Regions from separate parts of the Streptomyces sp. WY228 genome, predicted to be linked through region 1. Evidence: predicted binding sites of a transcription regulator. Region 1 holds the regulator's gene; the other holds the start of a gene.
What was found. Region 1 encodes HspR, which represses chaperone genes until heat shock. Its sites were predicted from a motif close to TTGAGNNNNNNNNNCTCAA; they were not measured.

Region 1 (15,848 bases):
AACGCGTCCGCGTCGACCACGGTGAGCCGCGGGTCGCGGAAGGCGTGGTCGTTCAGCTCGGAGAGGGCGGGGTCGGTGCGGGCCAGTCGGGTGACGGCCGGGTCCAGCTCGACGACGGTGACCGCGCGGACGTCCTCGTACCGCAGCACCTCACGGGCGGCGAGTCCGTCGCCGCCGCCCAGGACGAGCACGCGGGCGCGGGGCCCGTTCATCGCGGGGTGCACCAGCGCCTCGTGGTAGCGGTACTCGTCACGGGCGCTGACCCGCAGCCGGCCGTCCAGATAGAGGCCGAGGGAATCGCGGTCGGCGCCGGTCAGGACGACCTCCTGCACCCCGGTCTGCACGGCGACCCGCACCTGGTCCCCGTACACCGCCCGGCGCGCCGCCCGCTCGAAGTCGTCGACCAGCACCGTGGCGGTGGCCAGGACCGTGATCACCGCGACGTTGACCAGGATCAGGAGCCACCGGGAACGGGAGCTGAGGTCGCGCCGGAACACCCACAGGACCAGAGCGCCGCCGGCCGCCGCGTTGATCGCGCCGGTGAGCAGCGCACCGGTCAACTGCCCCAGCATCGGCAGCAGCAGGAAGGGGAACGCGAGCCCGCCGACGAGCGCGCCCACGTAGTCGGCGGCGAAGAGATCGGCGACGGCCCCGCCCGCGTCCTGCCGGTCGACGCGCTGGATCAGCGTCATCAGCAGCGGGATCTCCGCGCCGATCAGCACCCCGATCGCCAGCGAGAACCCGACCAGGGCGTACTGCGATTCGCCGAGCCAGGCGAACGAGGCGTAGAGCACCAGCGCCGAGGAGCCGCCGATCAGCGCGAGAGCGGCCTCGACCATGCCGAAACCGACGGCGGCATGGCAGCACAAACGTTTCGCGAGTAGCGAGCCGATGCCCATCGCGAACACCATCACCGAGAGCACGACGGAGGCCTGGGTGACCGAGTCGCCGATCAGGTAGGAGGCGAGCGCGACCAGTTCGAGCTCGTAGACGAGACCGCAGGCGGCACAGATGAAGACGGCGGCCAGCACGAGGAACCGGCCGGTCCTCGGCCGTACGGGAAGCCGCGCCGCGCCCCCTCGCAGCGCCATCTGCTGGTCGATCATGGTGCGAACGCTACGTCACGACACCGTCGCACCTTGTCACCCACACGGGTGTAAGTGCCCCTGCCGCTCAGGCCGCGGGCGCGGGAATCCGCACCCCCACCCGGGTCCGGGTCACCACCAACTGCCCCTCCTGCGGATACGCGTGCCAGGTGCGCCACCGCACCTGGCCCTCGGTGCGCTGGGCGAGCATCGCGGTGAAGGCGTACGGGCTGCCGGGGAAGGTGCCGGCCAGCCCGTGCGGGTGGTCGCTCACCAGGGCGAGCAGTTCCTGCGCCCGTCCGGCGAACTGCCCCTGGGTCAGGGTCTCGACGCGCGCGGCGAATTCGTACTCCCAGTCCCCGAGCCGCTTCGCGACGCCGAGGGGCAGGGGGGTGCTGCTGCCGGGCATACAGGCCACGGTCTCGGAGCAGACTCCGCGGTCCTCCTGGAGGAGGACCTGGTGGGAGGCGCCGAGCAGCCTCAGCTGGAGTTCGGCGCCGTCGAGCCGGAGATCGAGGACCGCCAGGGCGGGCAGCGGCTCCCGGCCCAGCGTCCAGGCCAGGTCGGCGGCGCGGGTATCGGAATAGGCCGTCTGGAGGGTGGTGAGCATGGGTGGGCTCCGCAAACACACATGGACACGCAGGGACAGCAGGACGCCCCCGGGTGACTGCGCGTGGGAGGTGGGGAGCGCCCGATCCGGTCCAACTGGGGTCCGAGGGCTGAATGTTCTCTTCAACGAGGGAATCACGAAGTACGCCGCACTCACAGCGCTTTCGCCCAACTTGCCGTGGTTTCCATCCCCTCGGGGGCCCACGGGTTCACTTGTTCAACCGAAAACGTCCGCGTCGCTCAACAAAAAGGCGTCCGGAGGGAGTTCACCCTCCGAACGCCCGGTGCCGGGTCACTGTCGGTGACCGTGCGGCGGTGGCCGGATCAGCTGCCACCCCCGCCGCAGCCGCCTCCGCCACCGCCGCACGACGAGCCGCCGCCGCAGGAGTGGCCGCCGGAATGCCCGCCGGAGCTGCCGGAGTCGCCGCTTCCGCAGGACGAGCCCGAGTCGGTGCCGCCCGCCCACCAGCCGGCGCCGGCGCCACCGGCCGAGGAACTGCTCGCGGAACGCCGACGTCCGGACCTCGACGCCGAGCCGCTCCCGCCACCGGTCTTCCGCAGGACGGTCACCAGCCCGCCGACGACGACCGCGGCGATCACTATCGCGATGAAGACGCCCATGGCCCCCACCCGCCTTTCTTCCCCCGAAGCGAGGTCCCCCGTCGCTTCCCCGTTGTTGTGTGACAGGGGGATGCCCCGCCCGTTCGGGCGCCAAAGCGGACTTGAGCAACTCCAGAGCTTCGGCACAGGATGGCGCCCATGACACAGGGACGAGCGACCCGGGGGAACCCGGCGCAGGAACGACCGCTGCTCAACCGCCGCCTCGCCGCGTTCGGTACGACGATCTTCGCCGAGATGTCCGCGCTGGCCGTGCGCACCGGCTCCATCAACCTCGGCCAGGGCTTCCCCGACACCGACGGTCCGGAGGAGATCCGGGAGGCGGCGGTACGGGCACTGCGCGCCGGCCACGGCAACCAGTACCCGCCGGGCCCCGGCGTCCCGGAGCTCCGTGCCGCCGTCGCCGCCCACCAGGAGCGCTTCTACGGCCTGACCTGGTCCCCGGAGACCGAGGTCCTGGTGACGACAGGGGCCACCGAGGCGATCGCCGCCTCGCTGCTCGCCCTCCTCGAACCGGGCGACGAGGTCATCGCGTTCGAGCCGTACTACGACTCGTACGCCGCCTGCATCGCGATGGCGGGCGCCCAGCGCGTACCGCTCACCCTGCGCGCCCCGGACTTCCGCCCGGACCTCGACGAACTGCGCACCCTGATCACCCCGCGCACCCGCCTGCTGCTCCTGAACACCCCGCACAACCCGACCGGCACGGTCCTCACCCCCGACGAACTGGCCGGCATCGCGGACCTCGCGGTGGAGCACGACCTCCTGGTGGTCACCGACGAGGTCTACGAACACCTGGTCTTCACGGGGGCGCACCACCCGATCGCCGCGCTCCCCGGAATGCGCGGGCGCACGGTCTCCATCTCCTCCTCCGGCAAGACGTTCTCGTACACCGGGTGGAAGATCGGCTGGGTCACCGGGGACGCGCCCCTGGTGGCCGCCGTGCGCGCGGCGAAGCAGTATCTGACCTTCGTCAGCGGCGGCCCGTTCCAGTACGCCGTCGCCGAGGCGCTCGCCCTGCCCGACGCCTTCTTCACCGGCTTCCGCGAGGACATGCACCGCAAGCGCGACCTGCTGGCGAAGGGCCTGCGCACCGCCGGCTTCCGGGTGTACGAGCCGGAGGGGACGTACTTCATCACGACCGACATCGCCCCGTTCGGCGACGAGGACGCCTACGCCTTCTGCCGTGCGCTGCCGGAGCGCTGCGGGGTGGCGGCGGTGCCGAACTCGGTCTTCTACGACGATCCGGAGGCCGGGCGCAGCCAGGTCCGGTTCACGTTCTGCAAGAAGGACGAGGTGCTGGAGGAGGCGGTCGAGCGGCTGGGGCGGCTGGGGTGAAATACGGCGACGGCCCGGGAGGCGGTCGTGATGACCCCCTCCCGGGCCGCTGAGGTGGACCGTGGCGTCAGGCGCCCGCGGGCTCCTCGCCGTCCTTCTTGTCCTCGGCGGGCTGGATGCCGAGGCGCTCGACGAGCCACTTGTCGAACTCGATCGAGGCGCGCACCCAGCTCACCGTCGAGGAGACGAAGTGCTCCAGGCTGACGCCGGTGCCGATGAGCATCTGCGCCTCACCGATCAGCCGGACGGAGCCCGCCTCGCCCTCCTCGCCCTCGTGGGCGTGGGTGTAGACCTTGGGCCACAGGGTGCGACGGTTCCAGTCGTCGATCGCGTCCAGCAGGACGGGACGCTGGTCGAGCGCGTGGGGGCGGTCGTAGAACGTACGGACCGAGAAGACCTGCTGCTCGTCCTCGCCCCGGAACATGAAGTAGGTCCGGAACTCCTCCCACGGCGCCGCGAGGTCGCCCTCGTCGTCGACGACGTACTTCAGCTCCATCTGGTCCAGGAGCTGCTTGACGAGGTCCTGGTCAGGGACGACGGGGCCCTCCGGTCCTGCCGCCTGCGGTTCGGGCTGGCCCCCGAAATTAGGAATCGAGGACGGATCGATGCTCACCGTTATTTCCCTTCGTGCGGTAGGCGGCCATCCTCTCCCATGGCGGGCGGGGCATGGCAAGCCCCGGCGGTCCCGATCCGCCACAAGCTGACAGACAGCGCGTGGGAACGGGATCCGCCGGGCTTTCACCCACAGCCTGCGACGGCCGGTGACCGGCGGTTACGAGGCGGGGCCGACGACCAGTCCGTCCTCGGCCCGGTCCACCCGTACGGTGTCACCGTCGCGGACCTCACCGGACAGGATCTCCTTGGCGAGCCGGTCGCCGATCGCCGTCTGGATGAGCCGGCGCAGCGGCCGCGCCCCGTACGCCGGGTCGTTGCCCTCCTGGGCGAGCCAGGCCAGCGCCTCCGGGGTGACGTCGAGGGTGAGCCGCCGGTCGGCCAGCCGGGCCGCGAGCCGGTCGATCTGGAGCCCGGCGATGTGCGCCAGCTCGTCGCCGGAGAGCGCCGAGAAGACCACCAGGTCGTCGAGCCGGTTGATGAACTCCGGCTTGAAGGAGGCCCGCACCACCTCCAGCACCTGTTCCTTCTTCACCTCGGGCTTGACCAGCGGGTCCATGAGGAACTGGCTGCCGAGGTTGGAGGTGAGGACGAGGATGGTGTTGCGGAAGTCGACCGTGCGGCCCTGGCCGTCGGTGAGCCGGCCGTCGTCGAGGACCTGGAGCAGGATGTCGAAGACCTCGGGGTGGGCCTTCTCCACCTCGTCCAGGAGCACGACGCTGTACGGGCGGCGGCGGACGGCCTCGGTGAGCTGGCCGCCCTCCTCGTACCCGACGTAACCGGGCGGGGCGCCGACGAGCCGGGCGACGCTGTGCTTCTCGCCGTACTCGCTCATGTCGATGCGGATCATGGCCCGTTCGTCGTCGAACAGGAAGTCCGCGAGCGCCTTGGCCAGCTCGGTCTTGCCGACGCCGGTGGGCCCGAGGAAGAGGAACGACCCGGTGGGCCGGTCGGGGTCCGCGATGCCCGCCCTGGTCCGCCGTACGGCGTCGGAGACGGCCTGCACGGCCTCGCTCTGCCCGATCAGCCGCCTGCCGAGCTCGCTCTCCATCCGCAGCAGCTTCTGGGTCTCGCCCTCCAGCAGCCGGCCGGCCGGAATGCCGGTCCAGGCGCCGACCACGTCCGCGATGTCGTCCGGGCCGACCTCCTCCTTGACCATGGTGTCCTTGGACGCCTCCTGCTCCGCCTCGGCGGCCTCCTCCAACTCCCGCTCCAGGCCCGGGATCTCCCCGTACAGCAGCTTGGAAGCGGCGTCGAAGTCACCGTCGCGCTGGGCACGTTCGGCCTGGCCGCGCAGCTCGTCGAGGCGCTCCTTGAGCTCACCGACCCGGTTGAGGCCCTGCTTCTCCTTCTCCCAGCGGGCGTTGAGGCCGCGCAGCTCCTCCTCCTTGTCGGCGAGGTCGCGGCGCAGCTTCTCCAGGCGCTGCTTGGAGGCGGCGTCGGACTCGTTCTTGAGCGCCAGCTCCTCCATGCGCAACCGGTCGACGGAGCGCTGGAGTTCGTCGATCTCCAGCGGCGAGGAGTCGATCTCCATACGGAGCCGGGACGCGGCCTCGTCGACCAGGTCGATGGCCTTGTCGGGGAGGAAGCGGGAGGTGATGTAACGGTCGGAGAGGGTGGCGGCGGCCACCAGCGCCGAGTCCGCGATCTGCACCTTGTGGTGGGCCTCGTAACGGCCCTTGAGCCCGCGCAGGATCGCGATGGTGTCCTCGACGGACGGCTCGGCGACCAGCACCTGCTGGAAGCGGCGCTCCAGGGCGGGGTCCTTCTCGATGCGCTCGCGGTACTCGTCGAGCGTCGTCGCGCCGACCATCCGCAGCTCGCCGCGGGCCAGCATCGGCTTGAGCATGTTGCCCGCGTCCATGGCGGAGTCGCCGCCCGCGCCGGCGCCGACGACGGTGTGCAGCTCGTCGATGAAGGTGATGATCCGGCCGTCGCTCTCCTTGATCTCGGAGAGGACGGTCTTCAGCCGCTCCTCGAACTCGCCGCGGTACTTCGCGCCGGCGACCATCGCCCCGAGGTCGAGCGAGACGAGCCGCTTGTTCTTCAGGCTCTCCGGAACATCGCCCTTGACGATGCGCTGCGCGAGCCCCTCGACGACGGCGGTCTTCCCGACGCCGGGTTCACCGATGAGCACGGGGTTGTTCTTCGTCCGGCGCGACAGCACCTGCACGACGCGGCGGATCTCCTGGTCACGGCCGATGACCGGATCCAGCTTGCCCTCGCGCGCGGCGGCCGTGAAGTCGGTGCCGAACTTCTCCAGGGCCTTGTACTGGCCCTCCGGGTCGGGTGTGGTCACCCGGCGCCCTCCCCTGCTCGTCTCGAACGCGGCCAGCAGCTTCTTGGCGCCGGCCCCCTGCCCTTCGAGGATCTCACCGGCACGGCCGCCCTTCGCGGCGATCCCGATGAGCAGGTGCTCGGTGGAGATGTAGTCGTCGCCCAGCTCCTTCGCCCGCTGGGCGGCGTCCTGGATGACGGCGAGCAGCTCGCGGTTGGGCTGCGGCGGGGCCACGGTGGAACCGGTGACGCTGGGCAGCCCGCCGAGCAGCCGCTCGGTCTCGCCGCGCACCAGCGCCAGATCGGCCTCGACGGCGGCGAGCAGATCGACGATGTTCTCGTTGTCCTGACCCTCCAGCAGCGCGAGCAGCAGATGCCCCGGGGTCAGGTCGGGGTGCCCGTCCTTCACGGCCCTGCTGGTGGCCGCGTTGATGGCGTCCCGGCTCTTGTTGGTCAGCTCGGCGTCCACGTGTGGTTACTCCTCCTCGCAGCTGGGGGTCAGGCATACCTCATGCATTGACTTAATCAACGTGCACAAAGTTGAGTCTATTCCACTCAAGGCACTGATCGCACGCGCTGTGAACCCTCGGCGGCGGCCCTCGTACGCTGCCCCCATGGCAGACGTACGCAACCCCTCCCCCGAATACGTCGCGTTCTGGCGCGAGAGCCACCTGTCCACCCTGACGACCCCCCGCCCGGACGGCACGCCGCACGTGGTCCCGGTGTGCGTGACGTACGACCCGGAGGCCGGGGTGGCGCGCGTGATCACCGACGGCGGCAGCCGCAAGGTCGCCCACATCCGCGCCGCCGGCCCCGACGGGGCACGCGTGGCGGTCTGCCAGATCGACCGGGCCCGCTGGGCGACCCTGGAGGGCCGCGCGGTCGTCCGCACCGAGCCGGAGACCGTCAAGGACGCGGAGGCCCGCCACGAGGAGCGCTACGGCCGTCCGCCGCGGATCAACCCGACCCGGGTCGTCATCGAGATCACCCTCGACCGGGCGCTCGGCAGGGCCTGAGACCGTCCGGCCGCGAACGGCCGGGTTCCCGCTTCCGCTTCCGGCCCGGAACAGCACAACGGCGCCACCGTGTTCAGGTCACGGTGGCGCCGCTGTGTGGGGGAAGCGCCTGGAGCGACAGGTGACGACGGGGGAATCGCTCAGGCGCTGCGGGGGGTGGCGGAAAGGGGTTCTGCGTCGAACAGCTCGTGGTCCCGCTGATCGAGATTGACGAAGATCATGCCGTACCTGACGGCGCAGCGGACCGGCTGCGGCGCACCGCGGGGCCGACGGAGACAGCGATAGGCGCGGACGTCCTCGTCCTCTTCCATCACCACGACGATCGGCTCTCCGAACAGGGTGACCATCAACGAGTCGCCACGGCGGGGGAGGGCCGTGAGCAGATCGATGAAATGCCACCCTGAGCGATAGGCGGTAGCCATCTCGCGCCGGAAGGTGCGGTCGTCCGGCGGGGTGCTCATGCGCGGTCCGTCTCGACCGGGGCGAAGTCCCAGCCCATATCGGGCGGCACGCCGACACCTTCAGCGGCTCCCGCCTGCTTCGCAGGCGCCGTATCCCAGGCCAGGTCGGGAGGCGGCGCGGCATGCGACGAGACTCCGATCGCACGGTCGCCATCTCCTTCCAGGCTCAGGGCCCCGAGAGCCACGGAGACCAGCCCGGCGGAGAAGGCCACGGCAAGCACCGAGCGAAGCATTTTCTTACTCATAGTGGGCTTCGTCCTCACTTCCAAGGTTTCCTCTCCCCCGCATCACAAGACGATGGCTCATCAAGGCACGTCAAACCACAGAATCGATGCATCATGTTCCTGCTGATGCATGTTCCTGGGGGGTGGAGAATTGACCACGAATAGAACAAAAGCGACACATCCCCACTCTGTCACCACTTTGTGCGACGAGGGGGCGCGGCTCTACACGAGCGCGCTGAGCGTGGGAAAGGTAGCCCGCGCCGAGGCGGAAGCGGCGCCGTGCCTGCTGGAGCTCGCCCTACTGCATCCCGACCCCGACGATCCCACATGGTTGCGTCCGGTACCGGCGTATGCGGCTCTCACGCAGCGACTTCACCCCATCGAGCGGGAGATCCAGGAGCGAAGACGACTCTCGGTGGAACTCACCGAGGCGTTCGAACCCTTCATGGCCGTCAGCACCCAGGCTCCACCGATCACGCACGCCATCACGGTCGTCGAAGGCGTCAACCGCATCAACGCCTCCATAGCGCTGGCCCTTTCCGAGTGCCAGTCGGAAGTGCTCACCATCCAGCCCGGGGGCGGGCGCAGCGAAGACGCGCTGAACATCGCCATGGAGCGCGGAAACACGCTCATGGAGCGCGGCGTCTCCATGCGCACCCTCTATCAGCACACCGTTCGCCACAGTCAGGGGACTCTCAACTACGTCGCCCGCATGGCGGAGAGCAAGATGGAGATCCGGACGCTCGAAGAACTCATAGAACGCCTCATGATCTTCGACCACACCGTCGCGTTCATCCCCGCCACGGACGACCGGAGCGTGGCCCTCGAACTGCGCCATCCCGGCATCGTGAAATATCTCGTCAAGGTCTTCGAACAGTTCTGGCACCGCGCGGTCCCTCTGCAGGACCAGATTCCTTACGACCCGGGCCCGGAAGGCATCTCCGGCGTCCGCCTCTCCATCGCCAAACTGCTGGTCGAGGGGCACGTCGACGAGGCCATCGCCCGCCGCCTCGGGATGAACGTCCGCACCTGCCGCGCCCACATAGCCAAACTCAGCGCCGCGCTCGGCAGTAACAGCCGGGCACAACTCGGCTATCTGATCGCGCGGTCGGGAATCCTGGAAGAGGATTCCTGACGGCCCGGCCTCCGTCGCGTCCTGCGAGAATTCCGTACGCCAGTCCTGACCGACCTGGCGAACACCTCCCGCGCGACAGAAGGACCACGAAGACCGGATGACCGACACCACCCCCCTGCCCGCCGCCGCCGAGGACGACCACCACGGGGACATCCTGGTCGAACTCACCGGCGAGCAGGCCGAGATACTCATCGTGAGCGGCGAGGGAATCCCCCGCGTCGTCCTCACCCGCGCCCCCGGCGCCGAGGCCGACGCCCACATCGTCATCGGCACCCGCGACCCCCGCCGGCTCACCCTCACCGTCGACGGCCGGGACGCCACGATCAAGCCCGGGAAGGGCAAGCTCCGCCGCCGCTCCTACCGGGTCGACGTCCGCTGCGCGGGTACGTCCTACCGCCTCGTGCCCGACTCGATCGCGAGCAGCAGGCTGACCCGCGACGGCAAGCACATCGGGGACTTCTCCTCGAACGGCGACCGGCGGGTGATCGCCGAATGGCGCGACGGGGCCGCCGTCGAGCCGCTCGACGCGGCGATCGGTTACGCCCTGGCCGCCGCGTTCGGCACCGGCGGCCAGCCGATGTGGATGATGGCGGTCGAGACGATCAGCGAATTCCTGCCGTAGGCGCCGTCCCACACCCCCGGACACGCGAAGGGGCCGGGAGAGCGACCGAACGCTCTCCCGGCCCCGTGGGCGTGCTCCTGAAGGGTCTCCCGCTCAGTCCGTCGGCCGCTTCGGCTTAGGCCGCCAGACCACCAGCGCGCTGGTCTGCTGCACGTCCTGGTACGGCACCAGGTCCCGGCGGTACGAGGCGTGCACCTGGGCCTCGCGCTGCTGCATGGCGACCGCCGCACCGTCCACCGCCGCCGAGAGCTCGGCGACGCGCTGCTGGAGCGCGGCCACCTGGTTCTCCAGCTCGATGATCCGCTTGATGCCCGCGAGGTTGATGCCCTCGTCCTGCGACAACTGCTGCACGGTGCGCAGCAGCTCGATGTCGCGGGCCGAGTAGCGCCGGCCGCGCCCGGCCGTACGGTCCGGGGAGACCAGGCCGAGACGGTCGTACTGGCGCAGCGTCTGCGGGTGGAGCCCCGAGAGCTGGGCCGCGATCGAGATCACGTACACCGGGGTCTCATCGGTCAGCTGGTACGGATTGCGTCGACGGCCGTCCATCTCAAGCTCCCTTCGCAGCCTGGAACAGTTCCGCCCGCGGGTCCTCGTCCGCGGTCGCCTTCCGGTAGGCCTCCAGGGCGTCCCTGGCCTCCTGGCCCAGGTCCCTGGGGACCGCGACCTCCACGGTGACCAGCAGGTCGCCGCGGGTGCCGTCCTTGCGCACCGCACCCTTGCCCCGGGCGCGCATCGTACGCCCGTTGGGGGTGCCGGCGGGAAGTTTCAGGGTGACCGGCGGACCGCCGAGCGTGGGCACCTTGACCTCGCCGCCGAGGGTCGCCTCCGGGTACGTGACGGGCACGGTGACCGTGAGGTTGTCGCCCTTGCGGCCGAAGACCGGGTGGGCGTCGACGTGGACGACGACGTACAGATCGCCGGCCGGACCGCCGCGTTCGCCCGCACCGCCCTTGCCGCGCAGCCGGATCCGCTGGCCGTCGGAGACGCCCGCCGGAATTCGCACCTGCATGGTGCGCGCCGACTTCGCCCGGCCGCTGCCCTTGCAGACGTCGCAGGGGTCCTGGGCGATGAGGCCCCGGCCCTTGCAGTCGACGCAGGGGTCGGTGAGCGAGAAGCCGCCGCCGCTGCCGCGCGAGACCTGGCCGGTGCCGACACAGGTCGGGCAGACCCTGGGGGTGCCGTTCTTGTCGCCGGTGCCGGAACACGCCTTGCAGGGCGCCTGGCTGGACATCCGCAGCGGGACCGTGGCCCCGTCGACCGCCTCGGTGAAGCTGAGCGTCACCTCGGACTCGATGTCCTGGCCGCGCTTCGGCTGGACCCGGGTGCCGGTGGAGCCGCGGTTGAACAGCCCGCCGAAGACGTCGCCGAGACCGCCTCCGCCGCCGCCGAAGCCGCCGCCCGCACCGCCCTGTCCGCCGCCCGGGGCGCCTCCGCCGAAGAGGTCGCCCAGGTCGAAGTTGAAGTTGCCGCCCGCACCACCGGGACCGGCCCGGAAGCCGCCGTTGCCGAAGAGTGCGCGCGCCTCGTCGTACTCCTTGCGCTTCTTGGGGTCGCCGAGGACGTCGTTCGCCTCGGAGATCTCCTTGAAACGCTCCTCCGCCTTGGCGTCACCCTTGTTGGCGTCCGGGTGGAACTCGCGGGCGAGCTTCCGGTACGCCTTCTTGACCTCGGCGTCGGTGGCGTCCTTCGGGACGCCGAGGACCTTGTAGTAGTCCTTCTCGACGAAGTCCTTCGTGCTCATCGACGTCCCTCCTTCCGGACGATCGGCCGAGCGGCCGGCCCGTGGGCCGGCCGCCGGGCCGGTCGGTGTGCACCGTGGTGATCAGACGCGTTGCCGTCAGACCTCCTCGGTGCCACCGCTCTCCTCGTCATCTGCCTTCTTCTCTTCCTTCGCCGCGGCGGGCGTGGCGCCCGGCTGCGGCTCGGCGACGGCCACCCGCGCGGGGCGGATGGTGCGCTCGCCGATGCGATACCCCGGCTGCAGGATCGCCACGCAGGTCGTCTCGGTGACGTCCGGCGCGTAGCTGTGCATCAGGGCCTCGTGGATCGTCGGGTCGAAGGGCTCGCCCTCCTTGCCGAACTGCTGGAGGCCCAGCTTCGCGACCGTGGTCTCCAGCGATTCGGCGACCGACTTGAAGCCGCCGACCAGCTCGCCGTGCTCCCGCGCGCGGCCGACGTCGTCGAGCACGGGCAGGAGCTCGGACAGGAGGTTCGCGACAGCGATCTCCTTGACCGTCACCCGGTCCCGCTCGACGCGGCGGCGGTAGTTCTGGTACTCGGCCTGCAGCCGCTGGAGGTCCGCGGTGCGCTCGCCGAGCGCGGTGCGTACCTGGTCCAGCTGTGCGGTCAGACCGACGGTCGGGTCGGTTTCCCCGGCCGGGACCGCCGCCTCCTCCTCGGAGGGTGCGGCAGCCTTCGGCTCGGCGTCATCAGGGGTGGCGCCGGAGGGGACGTCGGGCTTCTCCTCGAAGCCCGGAGTCTCCTCGGTCACGCCGCACCGCCCTTGGTGTCCTTCTCGTCGTCCACGATCTCGGCGTCGACGACGTCGTCGTCGGCCTTGGCCTGGCCGTCGCCCGGGGCCTCGGCGCCCGGGGTCGCACCCTCGGCCTGGGCGTTGGCGTACATCGCCTGGCCCAGCTTCTGGGAGACGGCCGCGACCTTCTCGGTGGCCGTACGGATCTCGGCGGAGTCCTCGCCCTTGAGCTTCTCCTTCAGCTCGCCGACAGCGGTCTCCACCTCCGTCTTGACGTCCGCGGGGACCTTGTCCTCGTTGTCCTTGAGGAACTTCTCCGTCTGGTAGACGAGCTGCTCGCCCTGGTTGCGCGACTCGGCGGCCTCGCGGCGGGCGTGGTCCTCCTCCGCGTACTTCTCGGCCTCTTCGCGCATCCGGTTGACCTCGTCCTTCGGCAGCGAGGAGCCGCCGGTGACGGTCATCTTCTGCTCCTTGCCGGTGCCGAGGTCCTTGGCGGCGACGTGCATGATGCCGTTGGCGTCGATGTCGAAGGCGACCTCGATCTGCGGCACACCGCGCGGGGCCGGCGGCAGACCGGTCAGCTCGAACATCCCGAGCTTCTTGTTGTACGCCGCGATCTCGCGCTCGCCCTGGTAGACCTGGATCTGCACGGACGGCTGGTTGTCCTCGGCCGTCGTGAAGATCTCGGAACGCTTGGTCGGGATCGTGGTGTTGCGCTCGATGAGCTTGGTCATGATCCCTCCCTTGGTCTCGATGCCGAGGGACAGCGGGGTGACGTCGAGGAGCAGGACGTCCTTGACCTCGCCCTTGAGGACACCGGCCTGGAGCGAGGCGCCGATGGCGACGACCTCGTCCGGGTTCACACCCTTGTTGGCCTCCTGGCCGCCGGTCAGCTCCTTGACGAGCTCGGCGACGGCGGGCATACGGGTGGAGCCACCGACGAGAACGACGTGGTCGATCTCGGAGAGCTGGATGCCCGCGTCCTTGATGACGTTGTGGAACGGGGTCTTGCAGCGGTCCAGGAGGTCCGCGGTCAGCTGCTGGAACTGCGAGCGCGTGAGCTTCTCGTCCAGGTGCAGCGGGCCCTCGGCGGACGCCGTGATGTAGGGCAGGTTGATCGTGGTCTCGGTCGAGGACGAGAGCTCGATCTTCGCCTTCTCCGCGGCCTCGCGGAGACGCTGGAGAGCCATCTTGTCCTTGGACAGGTCCACGCCGTGCCCGTTGGCGAACTGCTTCACCAGGTAGTCGACGACGCGCTGGTCCCAGTCGTCACCACCGAGCTGGTTGTCACCGTTGGTGGCCTTCACCTCGACGACGCCGTCGCCGATCTCCAGGAGGGACACGTCGAAGGTGCCGCCACCGAGGTCGAAGACGAGGATCGTCTGGTCGTCCTTGTCGAGGCCGTACGCCAGGGCGGCGGCGGTCGGCTCGTTGACGATGCGCAGGACGCTCAGGCCCGCGATCTCACCGGCCTCCTTGGTCGCCTGACGCTCGGAGTCGTTGAAGTACGCCGGGACGGTGATGACCGCGTCGGTCACCTTCTCGCCCAGGTAGGACTCGGCGTCGCGCTTCAGCTTCTGCAGGATGAAGGCGCTCATCTGCTGCGGGTTGAAGCTCTTGCCGTCCAGGTCGATCTTCCAGTCAGTGCCCATGTGGCGCTTGACGGAGCGGATGGTCCTGTCGACGTTGGTGACCGCCTGGCGCTTCGCGACCTCGCCGACGAGCACCTCGCCGTTCTTGGCGAAGGCGACGACGGACGGCGTGGTCCTGGCGCCTTCGGCGTTGGTGATGACGGTGGGCTCGCCGCCTTCGAGAACGCTGACGACGGAGTTAGTCGTGCCCAGGTCGATGCCGACCGCACGTGCCATTTCAATTCCTCCAACTGACTACTTGAGTGGATCTGACTCAAGAATGCATGACGCCGACCCAGGAGTCAACAGACCTGAGTCGCTCACACTCAACTTAAGTGCTTATCCCGAGCACATCTGCGCTGACAGCGCCGCCCCACCACCCCATCCGCGCACGCCACACCCCGCGCGCACCACCCACCCCACCGTCCCACCATGGGATCGTTCTGTCACAAAATGCCGTGAGACGGACGCAACCGTCACCGACCGGCAGGTTTCACCGTGGATCGTCACACCATCGAACCTCGAACCCCGGGCGGGCGCGATGCAGAACGCGAGGAAGCCGCGCGTACGACAGAAGAACCAGAGGAGCCACAAGAACCGGAAGAACCAGAAGAACCGGGGCCGGCCGCCCCGCCCCCGCTCCGAGCCGTACGCCGCGGAGCCGCGCGACCCCCGTCCGCACGACCCGCGCGACCCGCGCGACTCTCGCGACCCGCACGACGCGCACGATCCGTACGAACAGGAGCCCCACCCCCGCCCCGCAGTGAGCGGTACGGCCAGGAGCCACTTCCCCTCGCGCCCCGCCGCCCGCCTGGCCGGCCTCAGCGACCGGGCCGGACGGGCGGCTGACCGCTTCCTGCCACACGCGACGGCCGAGCGCGCACTGGACCTGACTCTCGGCATCTTCCTGCTGATCCTGACCGCCCCGGCCGTCGCCGTGACGGCCCTCGCCCTGACCGCGCGGAAGACCCCGGGCGGCGCCTGGGACCGCAGACCCCGGACCGGCCTGGGCGGCCGGGTCTTCGAACTGCGCACCCTGCGCACCCGCAGACTCCGGCTGGACCTGTACTCCCGGCTTCCGCACGTCGTACGCGGCGAGCTTTCCCTGGTCGGACCCGCTCCGCTGGCCCCGGGCGACCCACGCGCCGCCGGGCCGGGGGCCCGGCGGTGGCGGCAGGAAGTGCGGCCGGGCCTGACCGGACTGGCCCAGGTGCGCGCCCGCTCCGGCATGCCGTGGGACGACCCCGCCCTGCTGGACCAGCACTACGCAGAGCACCATGGAGTCGTGCTCGACCTGGCGATCCTCGCCGAAGCCGTACGCGGTCCACTGCGATCGGGGCTCCGGAAGGTCCGCCGAACCAAGGCACACCTGAGCGACACAGATCACCGCCCGCCCGGCTGCAGCGGGGTGGACTAAGTGGATAGTGTCAGCACAGACTAATTAAGTTACTGCTTAGTAGTAGCGGGCAGTGGCAACTGGACCCCGCTCTCGCAGGCCCGAGGAGCCCCCAAAATGCAACTCGCCGCGATCATCGTGTCGCTGGTGCTGACGGTCGTCGGCGTTGCGCTCATCACCCGAGCCGTCGCACAGATCTACCGCTTCGTCCGTCTCGGACAGTCGGTACCAGCAGGCAGCCGCACCGACGACCCCAAGCAGCGGACGATCACCCTGGTCAAGGAGTTCCTGGGCCACACCCGGATGAACCGCTGGGGCATCGTCGGCTTCGCCCACTGGTTCGTCGCGATC
Region 2 (15,848 bases), 1.4 Mb from region 1:
TGGTTGTTGATGACGATGCGGTTGTCGAAGAGCAGCTTCACCGGGACCGCGCGGACGGATGTGGCCGTCGGCAGCTCCAGCGAGGCGTTCATGTTCTTCGCGACGGCGGCCGAGGGGCCGCGCAGCGTCACGTACTCCGGTCCTGCCGGGGCCTCGGTGGACTCGTCGGCCTTCGCCTTGGGCTTGGCGGGCGCGGCGGCGGGCTTCGCCGCCGCGGGCTTCGCCGGGGCCGGGGCCGCCGGGGCGGCCTTGGCCGGGGCGGGCTGCGCGGGAGCCGCCGGAGCGGCTGCGGGCGCGGCCTTCACCGGAGCCGGAGCGGCCGCCGGGGCGGGCGCGGCCTCGGCCGCCGGAGCCCCCGAGGCCCCGGCGCCGGGAGCGGGCTTGTCCGCCGTGCCGGTGGCACCCGGCTTGTAGTCGGCGAAGAAGTCCCACCAGGCGCGATCGACCGAACTGGGATCCTGGAGGTACTGCTGGTAGATCTCGTCGACGAGCCATTCATTGGCGCCGAAAGCCGCGGCCGGGTTGGTGCCCGGGCTGGCTTGGTCGGTCGAGATGCTCGAGTTACTGGGGGACTGAGACGACACGGCGGCAACCGCCCTCTTCCGCTTCACAAGGTGATGGACAGCGGAAATCAAGGCTACGCCCCCCGAACCGTTCCTTGCAGACCGGGCCGGTGCTTCGTCGTGCACATCACATCGAAGGGCGGGTTTCGGCGCAGGAAATGGCGGGAAACAAGCGAGGTTCCACTGCACTCCGGGTACGCAGGACCGTGGGTACGGTCCTCCGACCGTATCCCCTTGCGGTCCCCAGCTGGCAGGACACGGATGAACGTGCCCTTCCGGTTCGACCCTATGTCAACGACGCCGTCAACCGCGCTGCTCGGGGATTCCCGGGAGGGTGACCTGGATGCGGCAACCCCGCGCGGATTCGGCCACCCCGATCCGGCCGCCGTGCAGATCGACCGCCCAGCGGGCGATGGCCAGACCCAGTCCCGTACCGCCGTCGCTGCCCGGACCGTGCGGGGACGGCGCCTGGCCCCGGTTGAAGCGCTCGAACACCCGGTGGCGCTCCGCCTCCGGGATGCCGGGCCCCTCGTCCATGACCTCCAGCTCCAGCGACTCGGGATACACCCCGCGCCGCGCGAGCACCGTCACCCGGCCGTGCGGCGGGCTGTGCTTGACGGCGTTGTCGATGAGGTTGGCGACCACCTGGTGCAGCCGCTCGGCGTCCGCGTGCGCGGTGAGCTCCGGCGGCGAGACGTCCAGGTGCAGATGGACGTCCGTACGGGAGTGATTGCCCGAGCCCGACGACAGACGTCGCTGGGAGGCCGCGAGATTGGCCTCTTTCAGTACGCCCGAGAGATACGGCCACACCTCGAAACGGCGTGACTTGAGCGCCACCACCCCGTTGTCCAGCCGCGACAGGTCCAGCAGCGTCTCGACCAGCCGGCCCAGCCGCTCCGTCTGCTTCAGCGCCGTGCGCATCGTCTCCGGATCGGCGGCGGACACCCCGTCCACCACGTTCTCCAGCACGGCTCTCAGCGCCGCGATCGGCGTACGCAGCTCATGGCTGACATTGGCGACCAACTCCTTGCGGTGCCGGTCCTCCGCCTCCAGATCGTCCGCCATGCGGTTGATCGTCTGCGCCAGATCGCCCAGCTCGTCCCGCCGCCCGGCGCCGCTCACCCGGCGCGTGTAGTCGCCGTGCGAGATCGACCGGGCCACCGCTCGCATCTCGTCCAGCGGCGCGGTCAGACCGTGCGCCACGAACTGCGTGATCAGCAGCGTCGCGATCACCGAGAACACGGTGATGAACTGGAACTCGGTCCGGGTCCGCAGGGCGACGATCAGCAGCCCGGTGGTGATGAACACCGAGACCACGACGAGCGTGCCGAGCTTGGCCTTGATGGAGAAGGGCCGCATTCCGGGCCCTGGCCAGGTCATGGCGCCGGAGTCTCCAGGGCGTAGCCCACGCCGTGCACCGTACGGATCCGCTCCGCGCCGATCTTCCGGCGCAGCGCCTTGATGTGGCTGTCGACCGTGCGGGTGCCCGAGGCGTCCGCCCAGTCCCACACCTCGGCCAGCAGCTGCTCCCGGGAGAGCACGGCGCGCGGGGTGTTGGCGAGGCAGACGAGCAGGTCGAACTCGGTCGGCGTGAGGTGGACGTCCTCCGCGCGCACCCGGACCCGGCGCTGCGCGTGGTCGATCTCCAGCTCACCCAGGCGCAGTATCCCGCTGCGCGGGGTCACGGCGGCCAGCGCGGCCCGCTCCACCCGGCGCAGCAGCACGTGCACCCGGGCGGCCAGCTCCCGCATGGAGAACGGCTTGGTCATGTAGTCGTCGGCGCCGACCCCGAGCCCGACGAGCATGTCGGTCTCGTCGTCGCGTGCCGTGAGCATCAGCACCGGTACCGGACGCTGCGCCTGCACCCGGCGGCAGACCTCCAGGCCGTCGAAGCCCGGAAGCATGATGTCGAGCACCATCAGGTCGGGCTGCCAGGCCTCGGCCGCGTCCACGGCCGCGGGGCCGTCCAGCGCGGTCTGCACCAGGAAGCCCTCCGCCCGCAGCCGGGCGGAAATGGCGTCGACGATCGTGGCGTCGTCCTCGACCACCAGCACCCGGCGCTGAGCCCCCGGGGTGGCCGCGACGCCGTTGTGGGTGGTGTGTGTCTGTTCCATCGCCCCGCCCCTGCCCGTTCTCGCGGGAGCCATTCCCCCGCAAGGCACGGTCTTCGCTCGTGGTTTTCGTGGGTGATCCCGTGTGCCGGTCAGCAGCGTAAAGGCAGCGGAGGGCTCCCGGCTACGCAGGGTGTTGCCCGGCCGTGCGAGTTCACGCCCACCGGGCAACCGGATCGTCGCCCTTGTGCCGGTTGGCCCGTGCCACCGCCGGGTCCCGCATACCGGGAGGGGGGTTCAGGCGGCCCGGAGTGCGAGATGGACCACGTCGGGCACACCTCGGGCAACGGCCACCTCTTCCGTCCTAACCCCGCTGAACCCGGCATTCCGCAACGCCTGTTCGAAGGCCGGCGACGGCTGAGCGGACCAGACGGCGAGCACGCCGCCCGGGGTCAGCCGGTCGTGGCAGTGCGCCAGACCGGCGGCGGAGTAGAGGTGTCCGTTGTCCTCCGTGACGGTCCAGTCGGGCCCGTTGTCGATGTCCAGGCAGAGCGCGTCGTAACGCTCCGTGGCCGTACGGAGGTGGGCGACGAGATCCGTGTGCAGGATCTCGGTCCGCGGGTCCGCCAGCGCGGGCCCGGAGATCCGGTCCAGCGGCCCGCCCCGGTGCCAGTCCACGATCGCCTGCTCCCGCTCCACGACCGCGATCCGCCCCCAGCGCTCCTCCTCGGCGGCCCGGACCAGGGAGAAGCCGACGCCCAGGCCGCCGATCAGCACCGAGGGGCCCGTCCGTCCGGCGGGCAGCGCCGCGAGCGCGGCGTCGATCAGCAGCCGCTCGGAGCGCCCGTCGGAGGTGTCCATCAGGAAGCAGCCGTTGGCGATGATCTCGAAGTGCTCCCCGCGCTCCCGCAGCACGACCTCGCCGAACGGCCCTTCGCGGCGGTCGAGGACGACGGGGGCGTCGGCCGGGCGCGTCGGCAGCGGGTCGGGGGCGGGCGTCGAGGGCGTCGCGGCCGTCGCAGACATCGTGGGTCTCTCCGGTCTCCGGTCGTGGTGGTCGGTGTCCGCCATCCTGTCCCGCCGCCCGGGCCGAGTGCCAGCGGGTTCCGCACTCCGCGGGGCGGGAACAAGCGTCCGCCCCGCGGTGCTCCCGTAGACGGGCGGAGCCTGCGTGGCTGATCGCTCAGAGCGAACAGGCCCTGGGGAACATTCGGCGGCTCAGGAGCATTGAGTCCACATAGCTCAACTTGCCTGCCGAAGGGGAGATCATGACTAACGAGTCCCAGGCGTTCACACCGATCGACCTGCCCGTGCTGCCGCTCGACGACGAGGTCGTCCTGCCCGGCATGGTGGTGCCGCTCGACCTGTCCGACACCGAGGTCCGCGCCGCCGTCGAGGCAGCGCAGGCCGCCGCCCGCCCCGGCGGCGGAAAGCCCGAGGTGCTGCTGGTCCCGCGGATCGACGGTACGTACACGGGGACCGGCGTCCTCGGCACCGTCGAGCAGGTCGGACGCCTGTCGGACGGCGACCCGGGCGCGCTCATCCGGGCCCGTGACCGGGTCCGCATCGGCGCCGGGACCAGCGGCCCCGGCCGGGCGCTCTGGGTCGAGGGCACCGTCCTCGACACCGCCGCCCCCGACCCGCTGCCCGGATCCGCCGCCGAACTCGTCAAGGAGTACAAGGCGCTCGCCACCAGCTGGCTGAAGAAGCGCGGCGCCTGGCAGGTCGTGGACCGGGTCCAGCAGATCGACGACGTCTCCGCGCTCGCCGACAACTCCGGATACTCGCCGTTCCTCTCCACCGCCCAGAAGGTCCAGCTCCTGGAGACCGTGGACCCGATCGCCCGGCTGAAGCTCGCCATCCAGTGGCTGAGCGAGCACCTCGCCGAACAGGACGTGGCCGAGTCCATCGCCAAGGACGTCCAGGACGGCGTCGACAAGCAGCAGCGCGAGTTCCTGCTGCGCCGCCAGCTCGACGCCGTACGCAAGGAGCTCGCCGAGCTGAACGGCGACCCGGAGGACGAGTCCGACGACTACCGGGCCCGCGTCGAGGCCGCCGACCTGCCCGAGCACGTCCGCGAGGCCGCGCTCAAGGAGGTCGAGAAGCTGGAGCGCTCCAGCGACCAGTCGCCCGAGGGCGCCTGGATCCGCACCTGGCTGGACACCGTCCTCGAACTGCCGTGGACCGAGCGGACCGAGGACGCCTACGACATCCGCGGCGCCCAGGAGGTCCTGGACGCCGAGCACGCCGGCCTCGCCGACGTGAAGGAGCGCATCACGGAGTACCTGGCGGTGCGCAAGCGCCGTGCCGACCGGGGTCTTGGTGTGGTGGGCGGCCGCCGTGGCGGCGCGGTCCTCGCCCTCGTCGGGCCGCCCGGCGTCGGCAAGACCTCGCTCGGCGAGTCCGTCGCGCACGCCATGGGCCGCAAGTTCGTCCGGGTCGCGCTCGGCGGTGTCCGGGACGAGGCGGAGATCCGCGGCCACCGGCGTACGTACTTGGGTGCCCTCCCCGGACGCATCGTGCGGGCCATCAAGGAGGCCGGTTCGATGAACCCGGTCGTCCTGCTCGACGAGATCGACAAGGTCGGCTCCGACTTCCGGGGCGACCCGGCCGCCGCCCTCCTCGAAGTGCTCGACCCGGCGCAGAACCACACCTTCCGCGACCACTACCTGGAGGTCGAGCTCGACCTCAGCGACGTCGTCTTCCTCGCCACCGCCAACGTGCTCGAAGCCATCCCCGAGGCCCTGCTCGACCGCATGGAGCTGGTCCGGCTCGACGGCTACACCGAGGACGAGAAGGTCGTCATCGCCCGGGACCACCTGCTCCCGCGCCAGCTGGAACGGGCGGGTCTGGAGAAGGACGAGGTCGCTCTGGAGGAGTCGGCGCTGCGCAAGCTGGCCGGCGAGTACACCCGCGAGGCGGGCGTACGGAATCTGGAGCGGGCCGTCGCCCGGCTGCTCCGCAAGGTCGCGGCCCAGCACGAACTGGGCGACCGCGAGCTGCCGTTCACGGTGACCGACGCGGATCTGCGCGGCCTCATCGGCCGGCCGCACCACGTGCCCGAGTCCGCCCAGGACCCGGCCGAGCGCCGTACGGCGGTGCCGGGCGTGGCCACCGGGCTCGCGGTGACCGGGGCGGGCGGTGACGTCCTCTTCGTCGAGGCGTCGCTCGCCGATCCGGAGACCGGGGCGTCCGGACTGACCCTGACCGGTCAGCTCGGCGACGTCATGAAGGAGTCGGCGCAGATCGCGCTGAGCTTCCTGCGGTCGCACGGCGCGGAGCTGGAGCTGCCGGTCGCGGACCTCAAGGACCGGGGTGTGCACATCCACTTCCCGGCGGGCGCGGTGCCCAAGGACGGCCCGAGCGCCGGTATCACCCTGACGACCGCGCTGGCCTCGCTGCTCTCCGGACGGCTGGTCCGTACGGATGTGGCGATGACCGGTGAGGTGTCGCTGACCGGACGGGTGCTGCCGATCGGCGGCCTCAAGCAGAAGCTGCTGGCGGCCCACCGCGCGGGCATCACCACCGTGGTGATCCCCCAGCGCAACGAGGCCGACCTGGACGACGTACCGGCCGAGGTGCTGGAGAAGCTGGACGTCCACCCGGTCACCGACGTCCGCCAGGTGCTGGAGATCGCCCTCGCCCCGGCCTCGGCCCCGGCGGAAAGGATCCCGGCCGCGGCCTGACCGCCACGCAGTGACGGGCGCGGCATCAGGTGCGCGACCGGTACGGACGGCCCGCTTCCCGAGTCAACGGGGGCGGGCCGTTCCGCGTGCCGTGAGGGCCGGCCGGGCTCCGGACCGTTCCTCAGGGGCTCAGGGGCTCAGGGGCTCAGGGGCGGTAGATCGTGCCCGGCTCCGGCTCGGCGGGGGCCATCAGCTCGGGGACGGTCACGAAGGTGTAGCCGTCCTTCTGGAGCGCGTCGATGATCCCGGGCACGGCGGGCACGGTGCCCTTGTAGATGTCGTGGAGCAGGATGATGCCGTCCTTGCTCGCCTGGTCCAGGATCCGCTTCTTGATCAGCGCGGAGTCGTTGGTCGAGTAGTCCTTGGCGGTGGCGCTCCACAGCACCTGGGAGAGCCCCAGGTCCTTGCTGATCTCCGAGACCGTGTCGTCGGTGCGGCCCTGCGGCGGGCGCATCAGCCGGGGCTTCTTGCCGGTGATCTTCTCGATGGCCAGCTGTGTCTTCTCCAGCTCGGCCCGTATCTCGTCCGGCTTCCGGTCGGTCAGGACCTGGTGCGTCCAGGTGTGGTTGGCGACCTCGTGGCCCTCGTCCTCGATGCGCTGCACCACGTCGGGGTGCTTGATGACGTGGTGCTTGCCCAGCAGGAAGAAGGTGGCGTGCACCTTCTTCTCCTTGAGGATGTCCAGCAGCCTCGGTGTGTCCTTGCCCGGGCCCGCGTCGAAGGTCAGGGCGATGCACTTGGCCTTGCGGCAGTCCACCGGACCGAACGAGCCCTTGGCGTCCGAGGCCGCCTCGCCCCGTGCCGAGCCCGGTGCCGTCGTGTCCATCGAGCAGCCGCTCAGCGTCAGTGTGAGCGCCGTCACCAGCGCCGCGGCCAACCCCATCCCCGACAACGGCATCTTTCTGGGCACGACGCATCACTCCTCTGTGCGGAAATCCGCACAGGCGTGCGGTACGCCGAGGACTATACACAGCATGTATACGCTGGGTGCATAGTGGGGCCTCGGACCGCGAAGAGCCCGGTGACCTGGGTGGGGAAGCGGGTTCAGGTGCCGCCGTCGGTCCCCTTCTGCGGAATACTGTCCGGGCTGCGGGGCCGACCGGTCGCGGACGAAACCTTCACCGGCGGGACGCCGTGGGAATCGGCGGTACGCCGTGGGGATCGGCAGGACGCCGCAGGAATCGGCAGGGCACCGTATGAGGGGTACCGACGTGCGCGGGAACGACATCGAGCCGGAGCCGGGCACGCCCGACGAGAGCGGCGTGGACCATGAGTTCCTGGCGCTGGAGCGCGAGCTGGCGGTGTTCCTGCGCCGGGCGCGGGCCAGCTCGGGCGAGATGGCCCGGGAGGTCCACCCCGAACTGGAGCCCGCCGCCTACGGACTGCTCGTCCGCCTGGAGGCGGCGGGCCGGCAGCGGGCCACCGATCTGGCCGCCTACTTCGGCGTCGGCAAGGCCACCGTGAGCCGCCAGCTGCACTCCCTGGAGAACCTCGGGCTGGTGGCCCGCGAGCCCGACCCGGCCGACGGGCGCGCCTGGCTCGTCCACCTCACCGACGACGGCCTGGCCCGCTTCCGCAGCGTCCGGGACGCCCGTCGCGGGCGCTATGTGCGCAAGCTGGCCGACTGGGACCGGGCCGAGATCGCCGAGCTGGCCCGGCTGCTGCACCAGCTGAACAGCCGCGCGGAGAGCTGACCCGCCTGCCGCGCGGGCCCGCGGCACCGGCCTGCGGCGCGGGATGCCCGAACCGGCCTGCGGCGCGGGATGCCCGAACCGGCCTGCGGCGCGGGATGCCCGAACCGGCCTGCGGCCGCTAGCCCAACTCCACCAGGAGCGCGGTCGCGTCGTCGTGCGTCTTGCTCCGTCCCAGCCGTACCCGCCCCGCCTCCACGTCGGCGAGCTCCAGCTCCCGCACCCGGTCGATCAGCCCCTGCGGCCCCGCCTTCCGCAGCAGCCCCAGCGCGCCCGCCCAGTCGCCCTCGTCGAACACCTCCGTCCAGCGGCTCGCCCCGTCCGTGAGCGCGGCGAGGGCCCGGACGCCGGCCGCCGGGGTGCTGCCCGTCACCGCCCGCGCGGCCACCGACGGATCCGCGGCGGCCGTGAAGAAGCCGCCCTCCTTGTTGCGGACCGTGGAGTCGGCGATCTCGTGCGACGCGAGCGAGCCCGGCGGCAGCCGGTCCAGCCGGTCGTCGAGAACCGCCCGGACCGTACCGTCGGAGGACTCCAGCAGCAGGGCCGAGTCGGAGAGCACCAGGTGCTCGATCGCCTGTTCGTTCCAACGCGCCAGGACCACGGTCGCCTGAGGCGTACGCACGTGAGAAAGGTCACAGGTGACCCGATGGGCGTCGGCTGTACGCGAGATGGCCGCCGCCAGAATCCCGGTCAGGGTCAGATCAGGGCGGGAACCGGACAGTTCCACCAGCGCGCCGCCCAGCCGTGCGGTGAACCACGGGACCGAGTGCACACAACCGTCGTCCCCGCGCGGCGGGGTGACGCCGTCGAGCAGGACCAGCACCCCACCCTGGCCGGACGCGGGAAGAGACCCGGACGCCCAGTCCTCGTTGGGGCGTTCGGGACTGCCGGGAACGGTGGCGAGTTCGATGCGCATACAGCCAGTCTGCACGAGCCCTTCACCGTCCCCGCACGCGACCGGATATGGCCTGTACCAGCAGGTCAAAGGGTGCGCACCGGCCGGAAGGAGCTGCTCCGGACCGATTGCGGGCGGGCATCCTGCCAAAGGCGGAGCGGAAGTTCCACCCCATGGTCCACGCATGGTCAGAGACGCACCAGGGCAGACTTGTTCGCCAACTCCGGAGTGATGTTCACTCCTTCGAGTGGCGGAGCGGTTGATGCGCGCCCCCCTCTCATAAGCGCTGGAATGGTCGGAAGCCGTACCAGGAGCGGGGCGCCCTTCCATGTGACCGTGCGTCACCTCTGCTTCAAGGGTGGACGAGTCAAGATTGCGAGCACCGGTGCAGAAGAAGCGGCCGCGGAGCAAGGGCACGACGCGCGACGGTTCCGGGGCGACGCCTCCGGCACCCGGCGCGGACAAGCGGACCGTGCGGGTACGCAGCCGACTGGTCGCCGGTGTCGCGGTCGTCGGCGTCATCGTCCTGGCGGCGGGCGCCCCTGCCGCGCTCGGGGCTTCCGCCGATCTGACCGAGTCCCAGCGGCTGGTCACCCTCGCCGAGCTGAACCAGCAGGCGGTCACCCTCGCGCACTCCCTCGCCGACGAACGTGACGCCGTCACCGCGTACATCGCCGACGGCCGCGACGAGGACGCCGACGACAAGGACGGCGCGAAGAACCGCGCCGCCCGCACCACCCGTGTCGACCAGCAGATCGACGAGATCCACGAGGCGGCCTCCGCGGCCCTGCGCCGTGACCTCTCGACGGTCGCCTCGCTGCGCCGTGACGCGCTGACCGGCAAGGGCTCGGCCCTGGAGGCGCACCAGGCGTACTCCGACGTCATCGCCAAGCTGCACGGCATCGCCGCCGAACTGGCGGAGAAGACCCCGCCGCGCGCCGCCGACGCCACCCGGGCCCCGCTCACCCTCGGCGGCGCGTCCGAACAGGCCTCCGCCACCCGCGGGCTCCTCCTCGCCGCGCTCGCCGTGCCCAGCCCCGAGCCGACGGCCCCGCGAACCGATCCCTTCACCGGGCTGCCCGTGCAGACCCAGGACGAGGACGCCACCCGGGCCGACCGCGAACGCGACGAGCTGAGCGCCGCCGCCCAGCAGGCCCGCGTCCGGGAGCTGGCCGCGCTCGCCGACTTCGACCAGGCGGCGGACCCGGAGGCCCGCGACAAGCTCTCCGCCACCGTCACCGGACCCGAGGTCAACGACGCGGAGAAGTACCTCACCCGCCTCACCGACCGCCCCGAACTCTCGGACGCCGAGCGCAGGGTCAGCCCCAGGAAGCTGGAGGCCGCGCTCTCCGCCCGCGTCGACCGGATGCGCAGCGTCGAGTCCGCCCTGACCACCGGCCAGGTCCGGCATCTGGAGGGCCTGCGCGACGACGACGTCACCGCCCTCGAACTGAGCATCGCCCTGCTCGGCGGCTGCTTCCTGCTCGCCGTCGGCGTCTCCACCGCCGTCGCCCGCACCCTCACCCAGCCGCTCGCCGTCCTGCGTATCGGCGCCGCCCGCCTCGCCGAGGACCCCGAGAACGCCGAACCGGTCCGCTACACCGGCCGCAACGACGAGTTCGCCCAGGTCGTACGGTCGATGAACGCCCTGCACGGCCGGCTCACCACCCTGCACCAGGACCTCGGCGGACGCGTCGAAAGCCTCACCGCCGAACGGTCCGGCCTGATCAAGAGCCGGGAGACCCTGGACCGGCAGCGGACCGAACTCCGGGAGCGGACCGCCGAGCTGACCACCCAGCTGGAGCAGCTGCGGAACACGGTCAACCACACCTTCGTCAACCTCTCCCTGCGCACCCTCGGCCTGGTCGAGCGGCAGCTCGGCGTCATCGAGGGGCTGGAGGAGCGCGAGCAGGATCCGGAGCGCCTGGCCACCCTGTTCAAGCTGGACCACATGGCCACGGTCATGCGCCGCCACAGCGAGAACATGCTCGTCCTCGCGGGCGCCGAGCACGGCCACGGCCACGCCGGTCCGATCCCGCTGGTCGACGTGGCGCGCGCCGCCGTCAGCGAGATCGAGCGGTACGAGCGGGTGACCATCCAGTCCCTGCCGCCGCACGCCCAGATCGCCGGGTTCGCCGCCGACGACCTCAGCCACCTGCTGGCCGAACTCCTGGAGAACGCCACCTCCTTCTCGCCGCCGGACTCCCATGTCGAGCTGTCCGGCTGGCTGCTGGAGAGCGGTGAGGTGATGCTCTCCGTGTCGGACGAGGGCATCGGCATGTCGGCGGTCCGGATGGACGAGCTGAATGCCAGGCTGGCCGACCCGGCCTCGTTCGAGGCCGGTGAACAGAATGCCGACGGCGCCGGACTCGGTCTCCAGGTGACGTCGTTGCTGGCCGCCCGGCACGGCGTACGGGTCCAGCTGCGCGAGCAGAAGGGGAGTGGAGTGACGGCCGTCGTCGTCCTGCCGCAGGCCCTGCTGCCCAAGACCCTGCCCGCCGCCACCCCGCCCGCCGTGCAACTGCCCGGCGACGCGCCCACGCTCAACCTGCCGGGCTCGGTGGCCGAGGCCAACTCCAATGCCCTGCCCCGGCGTTCACCGCTCCCGGCGGCCGCGCCGGAGCCGGGCACGCCGGCCGAGGCCGCGTCGGACCCGCTGGACCCGTCGGACCTGTCGGACCCGTCGGACCTGCTTGACCCGTCGGACCGCGACGAGGTGACCGCCCCGGGGCCGGCCGCCGAGCCGGAGGCCGAGGCGCTGCCCGCCGTGGACCCGATGATCGCCGCCGCCGAGCGGACGATCCGTGAGAACGCCGCCGAGAACGCCGCAGCCGGGGAGGCAGGGGCCGACGAGACCCCGGAAGCCACCGCCGTACCGCAGGAGCAGGACGCACAGCAGCCGTTCGCGGGGGCCGAGCCCGAAGCCGAGCCCGCCGCCGCGACCGACACCGGGCCGGGCACCGACACCGGGCCGGGCACCGAGCCGGACGTCGAGTCGGAGTCCGAGATCACGCTGCAGGTCCGCCTGCCGAAGCCGCCGGGCGACCCGGCCACCCCGGCCACCCCGGCCACCCCGGCCACCCCGGTCGACCCGGTCGACCCGGCCCGCCAGGAGCCCCTGCCGGACCCCGCCGTCCCGGCGCAGGCCGACCCGTACGCCATCGGCCCCGACCGCCACGAGCGCCCGGCCGAGACCGGTCCGGGCGACCAGGAGCCGGACGGGCCCGCGTTCCGCCCCGCGCCGCACGCCGAGGCCGCCGCCGGTCCCGCGCCCGCCGAGACCGTCCCCGGACCCCGCCGCCCCGAGGCCGGACGGATCACCGACAAGGGGCTGCCGAAGCGCACCCCCAACGTGGTCCGGCCCGACACCGCTCCCGTCACCGGGCGCACCGGCAGCCTGGACCGGGACGCCCTGCGCCGCCGGCTCGGCAGCTTCCACCAGGCGGCGAAGGAGGGCCGGCGCGACGTCGAGGCGGAGATCGCCGAGACCGGCGGCATCGCCCTCGCCGGTCTCGGAGGCGTACCCGCCGACCGCACGGGGCACCGGAGCACCACCGCACCGACCACGGACACCGCACAGGACGCACGGAACGCAAGGACCACCCGGGCCGCCGAGACCGGCGGCCGGGCGGACGGCCGGAACGAAGAGACGGGGGACACAGTCGAGGAGGCACGCAGTTGACTGCGCCCAGCACATTCGGGCTGAGTACCGAGGCCCGGAACCTTCACTGGTTGCTGAGCAATCTCGTGGAGGAGGTGCCAGGGGTCCACTCGGTCACCGTCGTCTCGTCCGACGGCCTGATGCTGCTCTCCTCCGACCCCGGCCATCTGACCGCGAAGGCGGCCGGACCGGCCACCGGAACGTCGGACGGGCCCACCTCGGACGGGCCCAAGGGGTCCAGCGCCGACCTGGCCACGATCGTCTCCGGCATCGGCTCGCTGACCGTCGGCGCGGCGAAGCTGATGGACGGCGGCGGCGTCAAACAGACGATGGTCGCCATGGACGAGGGCAGCGTCTTCGTCATGTCGATCAGCGACGGCTCCCTGCTCGGCGTCCACGCCACCCCGGACTGCGACATGAGCGTCGTCGCGTACCACATGGCGCTCTTCGTCGGCCGGGCCGGACACGTACTCACCCCCGAACTCCGCAGCGAGCTGCGCACATCGTTGGAGAGCGCCCAGTGACCACCGCCGCCGCAGAACCCGCCCCCCGCCTCCCCGTCCGCGGGGCCGACAAGCGCCCCGCCCGGGTCCGCCCGTACTCCCTCACCGGCGGCCGCACGCGATTCGGGCACGTCCTGCTGGTCGAGACGTTCGTCGCCGCCCTCGAAGCACCCGACGAGCGCCGCGAACTCACCAACGGCAACCTCGCGTCGCGCGTCATGCCGGAGCTCCAGGCCATTGTCGAACTCTGCCGCCGGATGCGTACGGTCGCGGAGATCTCGGCCCTGCTGAAGATGCCGCTCGGCGTCGTCCGGGTGCTGCTCAGCGACCTGGCCGACCAAGGAAAGATCCGCGTGTACGGGACCGGTCACGGCACCGGCCAGCCCGACCGCGCACTGCTCGAAAGGGTGCTCAATGGACTCCGCCGTCTCTGAGGCGCCGCTCTTCGCCCCGCGTCAGCCGGGGGCCCGGGACCAGGCGTCAGGGCCCGTGGACCAGGCCGAGGAGTCGCTCCAGGCCTGGCAGCTCGACCACACCCGCGCGCCCACCGCCACCAAGATCGTGGTGGCCGGCGGCTTCGGCGTCGGCAAGACCACGTTCGTCGGCTCGGTCTCCGAGATCACGCCGCTGCAGACCGAAGCGCTGATGACGCAGGCGAGCGAGGAGACCGACGACCTCTCCGCGACACCGGAGAAGACCACCACGACGGTGGCCATGGACTTCGGCCGTCTCACCCTCGACGACGACCTCGTCCTGTACGTCTTCGGCACCCCGGGCCAGCAGCGCTTCTGGTTCATGTGGGACGACCTGGTGCGCGGGGCGATCGGCGCGGTCGTCCTCGCCGACACCCGGCGTCTGGAGGACTGCTTCCCGGCGCTCGACTACTTCGAGAGCTGCGGCCTGCCGTACATCGTGGCGGTCAACCACTTCGAGGGAACACCGGGTTACGAGGCGGAGGACGTCCGCGAGGCCCTGACCGTACCCCCGCAGGTGCCGATAGTGATCATGGACGCGCGTAACAGGATCACCGTCGTCGAGTCGCTGCTGGCCCTCGTGGGCCATGCTCTCGACGTCACCCCCGCCTGACGCCTCGAATCAGATACGACGGAGCACGGAGAGCCGCGATGCGGAAGATACTCATAGTCGGAGCCGGTCAGTCCGGGCTCCAGCTGGCCCTGGGGCTGCAGTCCAGAGGCTACGAAGTCACCCTGATGTCCAACCGCACCGCCGACGAGATCCGCACCGGCCGGGTCATGTCCACGCAGTGCATGTTCCACACCGCGCTCCAGCACGAGCGGGACTACCAGCTGAACTTCTGGGAGTCCCAGGCCCCGAAGATCGAGGGCCTCGGCGTCTCCGTCGCCGCCCCCGACTCCTCCCGTGCCGTCGACTGGGTCGGCAAGCTCGACGGCTACGCCCAGTCCGTCGACCAGCGCGTGAAGATGGCCGGCTGGATGGAGACCTTCGCCCAGCGCGGCGGGCAGCTCGTCATCCACGGCGCCGCCGTCTCCGACCTGGACTACTTCTCCCGCACCTACGACCTGGTGATGGTCTCGGCCGGCAAGGGCGAGCTGGTCTCCATGTTCGGCCGGGACGCGGCCCGTTCCCCGTTCGACGCCCCGCAGCGCGCGCTGGCCGTCGCCTACGTCCACGGCATGGGCCCGCGCCCGGAGCACCCGGAGTTCGACGCGGTCCGGTGCAATCTGGTGCCGGGCGTCGGCGAGCTGTTCGTGATGCCGACGCTCACCACCTCGGGCCGCGCCGACATCCTCTTCTGGGAGGGCGTCCCGGGCGGACCGCTCGACGCCTTCCAGGGCATCAAGGACCCCTCCGAGCACCTGGCGAAGACGCTGGAGCTGATGGAGAAGTTCACGCCGTGGGAGTACGCCCGCGCCACCAGGGTCGAGCTGACCGACGCCAACGGCACCCTCGCCGGCCGCTACGCCCCCACGGTCCGCAAGCCGATCGGCCGGCTGCCCGGCGGCGGCCTGGTCCTCGGCGTCGCGGACGTCGTCGTGGCCAACGACCCGATCACCGGCCAGGGCTCCAACTCGGCCTCCAAGTGCGCCAACTCCTACCTGGACTCGATCGTCGAGCACGGCGAGAAGGAGTTCGACGCGGCGTGGATGCAGTCCACGTTCGACCGTTACTGGGACACCGCGCAGCACGTCACGAAGTGGACCAACGCGATGCTCGGCGTCCCGCCGGAGCACGTGCTGAACCTGATCGGCGCGGCCGGCCAGCTCCAGCCCGCCGCCGACCGCTTCGCCAACGGGTTCAACGACCCGGCGGACTTCGAGAACTTCTTCTACGAGCCCGAGAAGACGAACGCCTACCTGGCCTCGCTCACCGGGGCCTGAGCGCCCCGATCACCGCTTCGGCGGCCGGACCAGCACCGTCGGTCCGGCCGCCGAGCTCTGCCCCGTACGTCTTGGCTCCTTGGTTCCTTGGCTCTTCGGCCCCTCGGCCGTGCCGTTCAGGAGGCGTCCGGCGGCGCCGCGTCCGCGCTGTATCCGGTGTCCGCGCCGTCGCGTGCGCCCTCGGGCAGGTCCGGGAGGGTGTACGTGGACAGCGGGGCGCCGCCGGGGTCCGGGCGGACGGCCCCCAGCAGCGGGTTCGACGCCAGGGGCGAGACCTTGACCTTCGTGCCGGGGCGGGGCGCCTGCACCACCAGGCCGTTGCCGATGTACAGCGCCACATGGGTCGCCTTCGGGAAGTAGATCACCAGGTCGCCGGGGCGCAGCGCGGAGACCGGCACCTTCGGGAGCTGCTTCCACTGCTCCTGCGAAGTGCGCGGG

Region 2: a site for HspR is predicted at 3,842-3,860, ahead of lon (endopeptidase La). Genes of this name have one in related genera too.

Annotation. Positions count from the first base shown of each region.
Region 1 covers NZ_CP079114.1:4,498,567-4,514,414, reverse strand. The annotation lists gene KV381_RS19795 (polyamine aminopropyltransferase) at 1-1,106, opposite strand, end outside; gene KV381_RS19790 (DUF2617 family protein) at 1,174-1,695, opposite strand; gene KV381_RS19785 (hypothetical protein) at 2,019-2,315, opposite strand; gene KV381_RS19780 (pyridoxal phosphate-dependent aminotransferase) at 2,454-3,650, shown strand; gene KV381_RS19775 (YbjN domain-containing protein) at 3,718-4,263, opposite strand; gene clpB (ATP-dependent chaperone ClpB) at 4,423-7,008, opposite strand; gene KV381_RS19765 (pyridoxamine 5'-phosphate oxidase family protein) at 7,154-7,555, shown strand; gene KV381_RS19760 (hypothetical protein) at 7,696-8,016, opposite strand; gene KV381_RS19755 (hypothetical protein) at 8,013-8,261, opposite strand; gene KV381_RS19750 (hypothetical protein) at 8,371-9,375, shown strand; gene KV381_RS19745 (hypothetical protein) at 9,473-9,997, shown strand; gene KV381_RS19740 (heat shock protein transcriptional repressor HspR) at 10,091-10,543, opposite strand; gene dnaJ (molecular chaperone DnaJ) at 10,545-11,738, opposite strand; gene grpE (nucleotide exchange factor GrpE) at 11,835-12,488, opposite strand; gene dnaK (molecular chaperone DnaK) at 12,485-14,338, opposite strand; gene KV381_RS19720 (sugar transferase) at 14,865-15,518, shown strand; gene KV381_RS19715 ((Fe-S)-binding protein) at 15,615-15,848, shown strand, end outside.
Region 2 covers NZ_CP079114.1:5,851,061-5,866,908, forward strand. The annotation lists gene KV381_RS25785 (multifunctional oxoglutarate decarboxylase/oxoglutarate dehydrogenase thiamine pyrophosphate-binding subunit/dihydrolipoyllysine-residue succinyltransferase subunit) at 1-584, opposite strand, end outside; gene KV381_RS25790 (HAMP domain-containing sensor histidine kinase) at 867-1,943, opposite strand; gene KV381_RS25795 (response regulator transcription factor) at 1,940-2,677, opposite strand; gene KV381_RS25800 (spermidine synthase) at 2,912-3,640, opposite strand; gene lon (endopeptidase La) at 3,883-6,300, shown strand; gene KV381_RS25810 (polysaccharide deacetylase family protein) at 6,446-7,198, opposite strand; gene KV381_RS25815 (MarR family winged helix-turn-helix transcriptional regulator) at 7,512-7,994, shown strand; gene KV381_RS25820 (hypothetical protein) at 8,113-8,907, opposite strand; gene KV381_RS25825 (nitrate- and nitrite sensing domain-containing protein) at 9,272-12,568, shown strand; gene KV381_RS25830 (roadblock/LC7 domain-containing protein) at 12,565-13,071, shown strand; gene KV381_RS25835 (DUF742 domain-containing protein) at 13,068-13,484, shown strand; gene KV381_RS25840 (ATP/GTP-binding protein) at 13,465-14,136, shown strand; gene KV381_RS25845 (styrene monooxygenase/indole monooxygenase family protein) at 14,175-15,410, shown strand; gene KV381_RS25850 (NlpC/P60 family protein) at 15,527-15,848, opposite strand, start outside.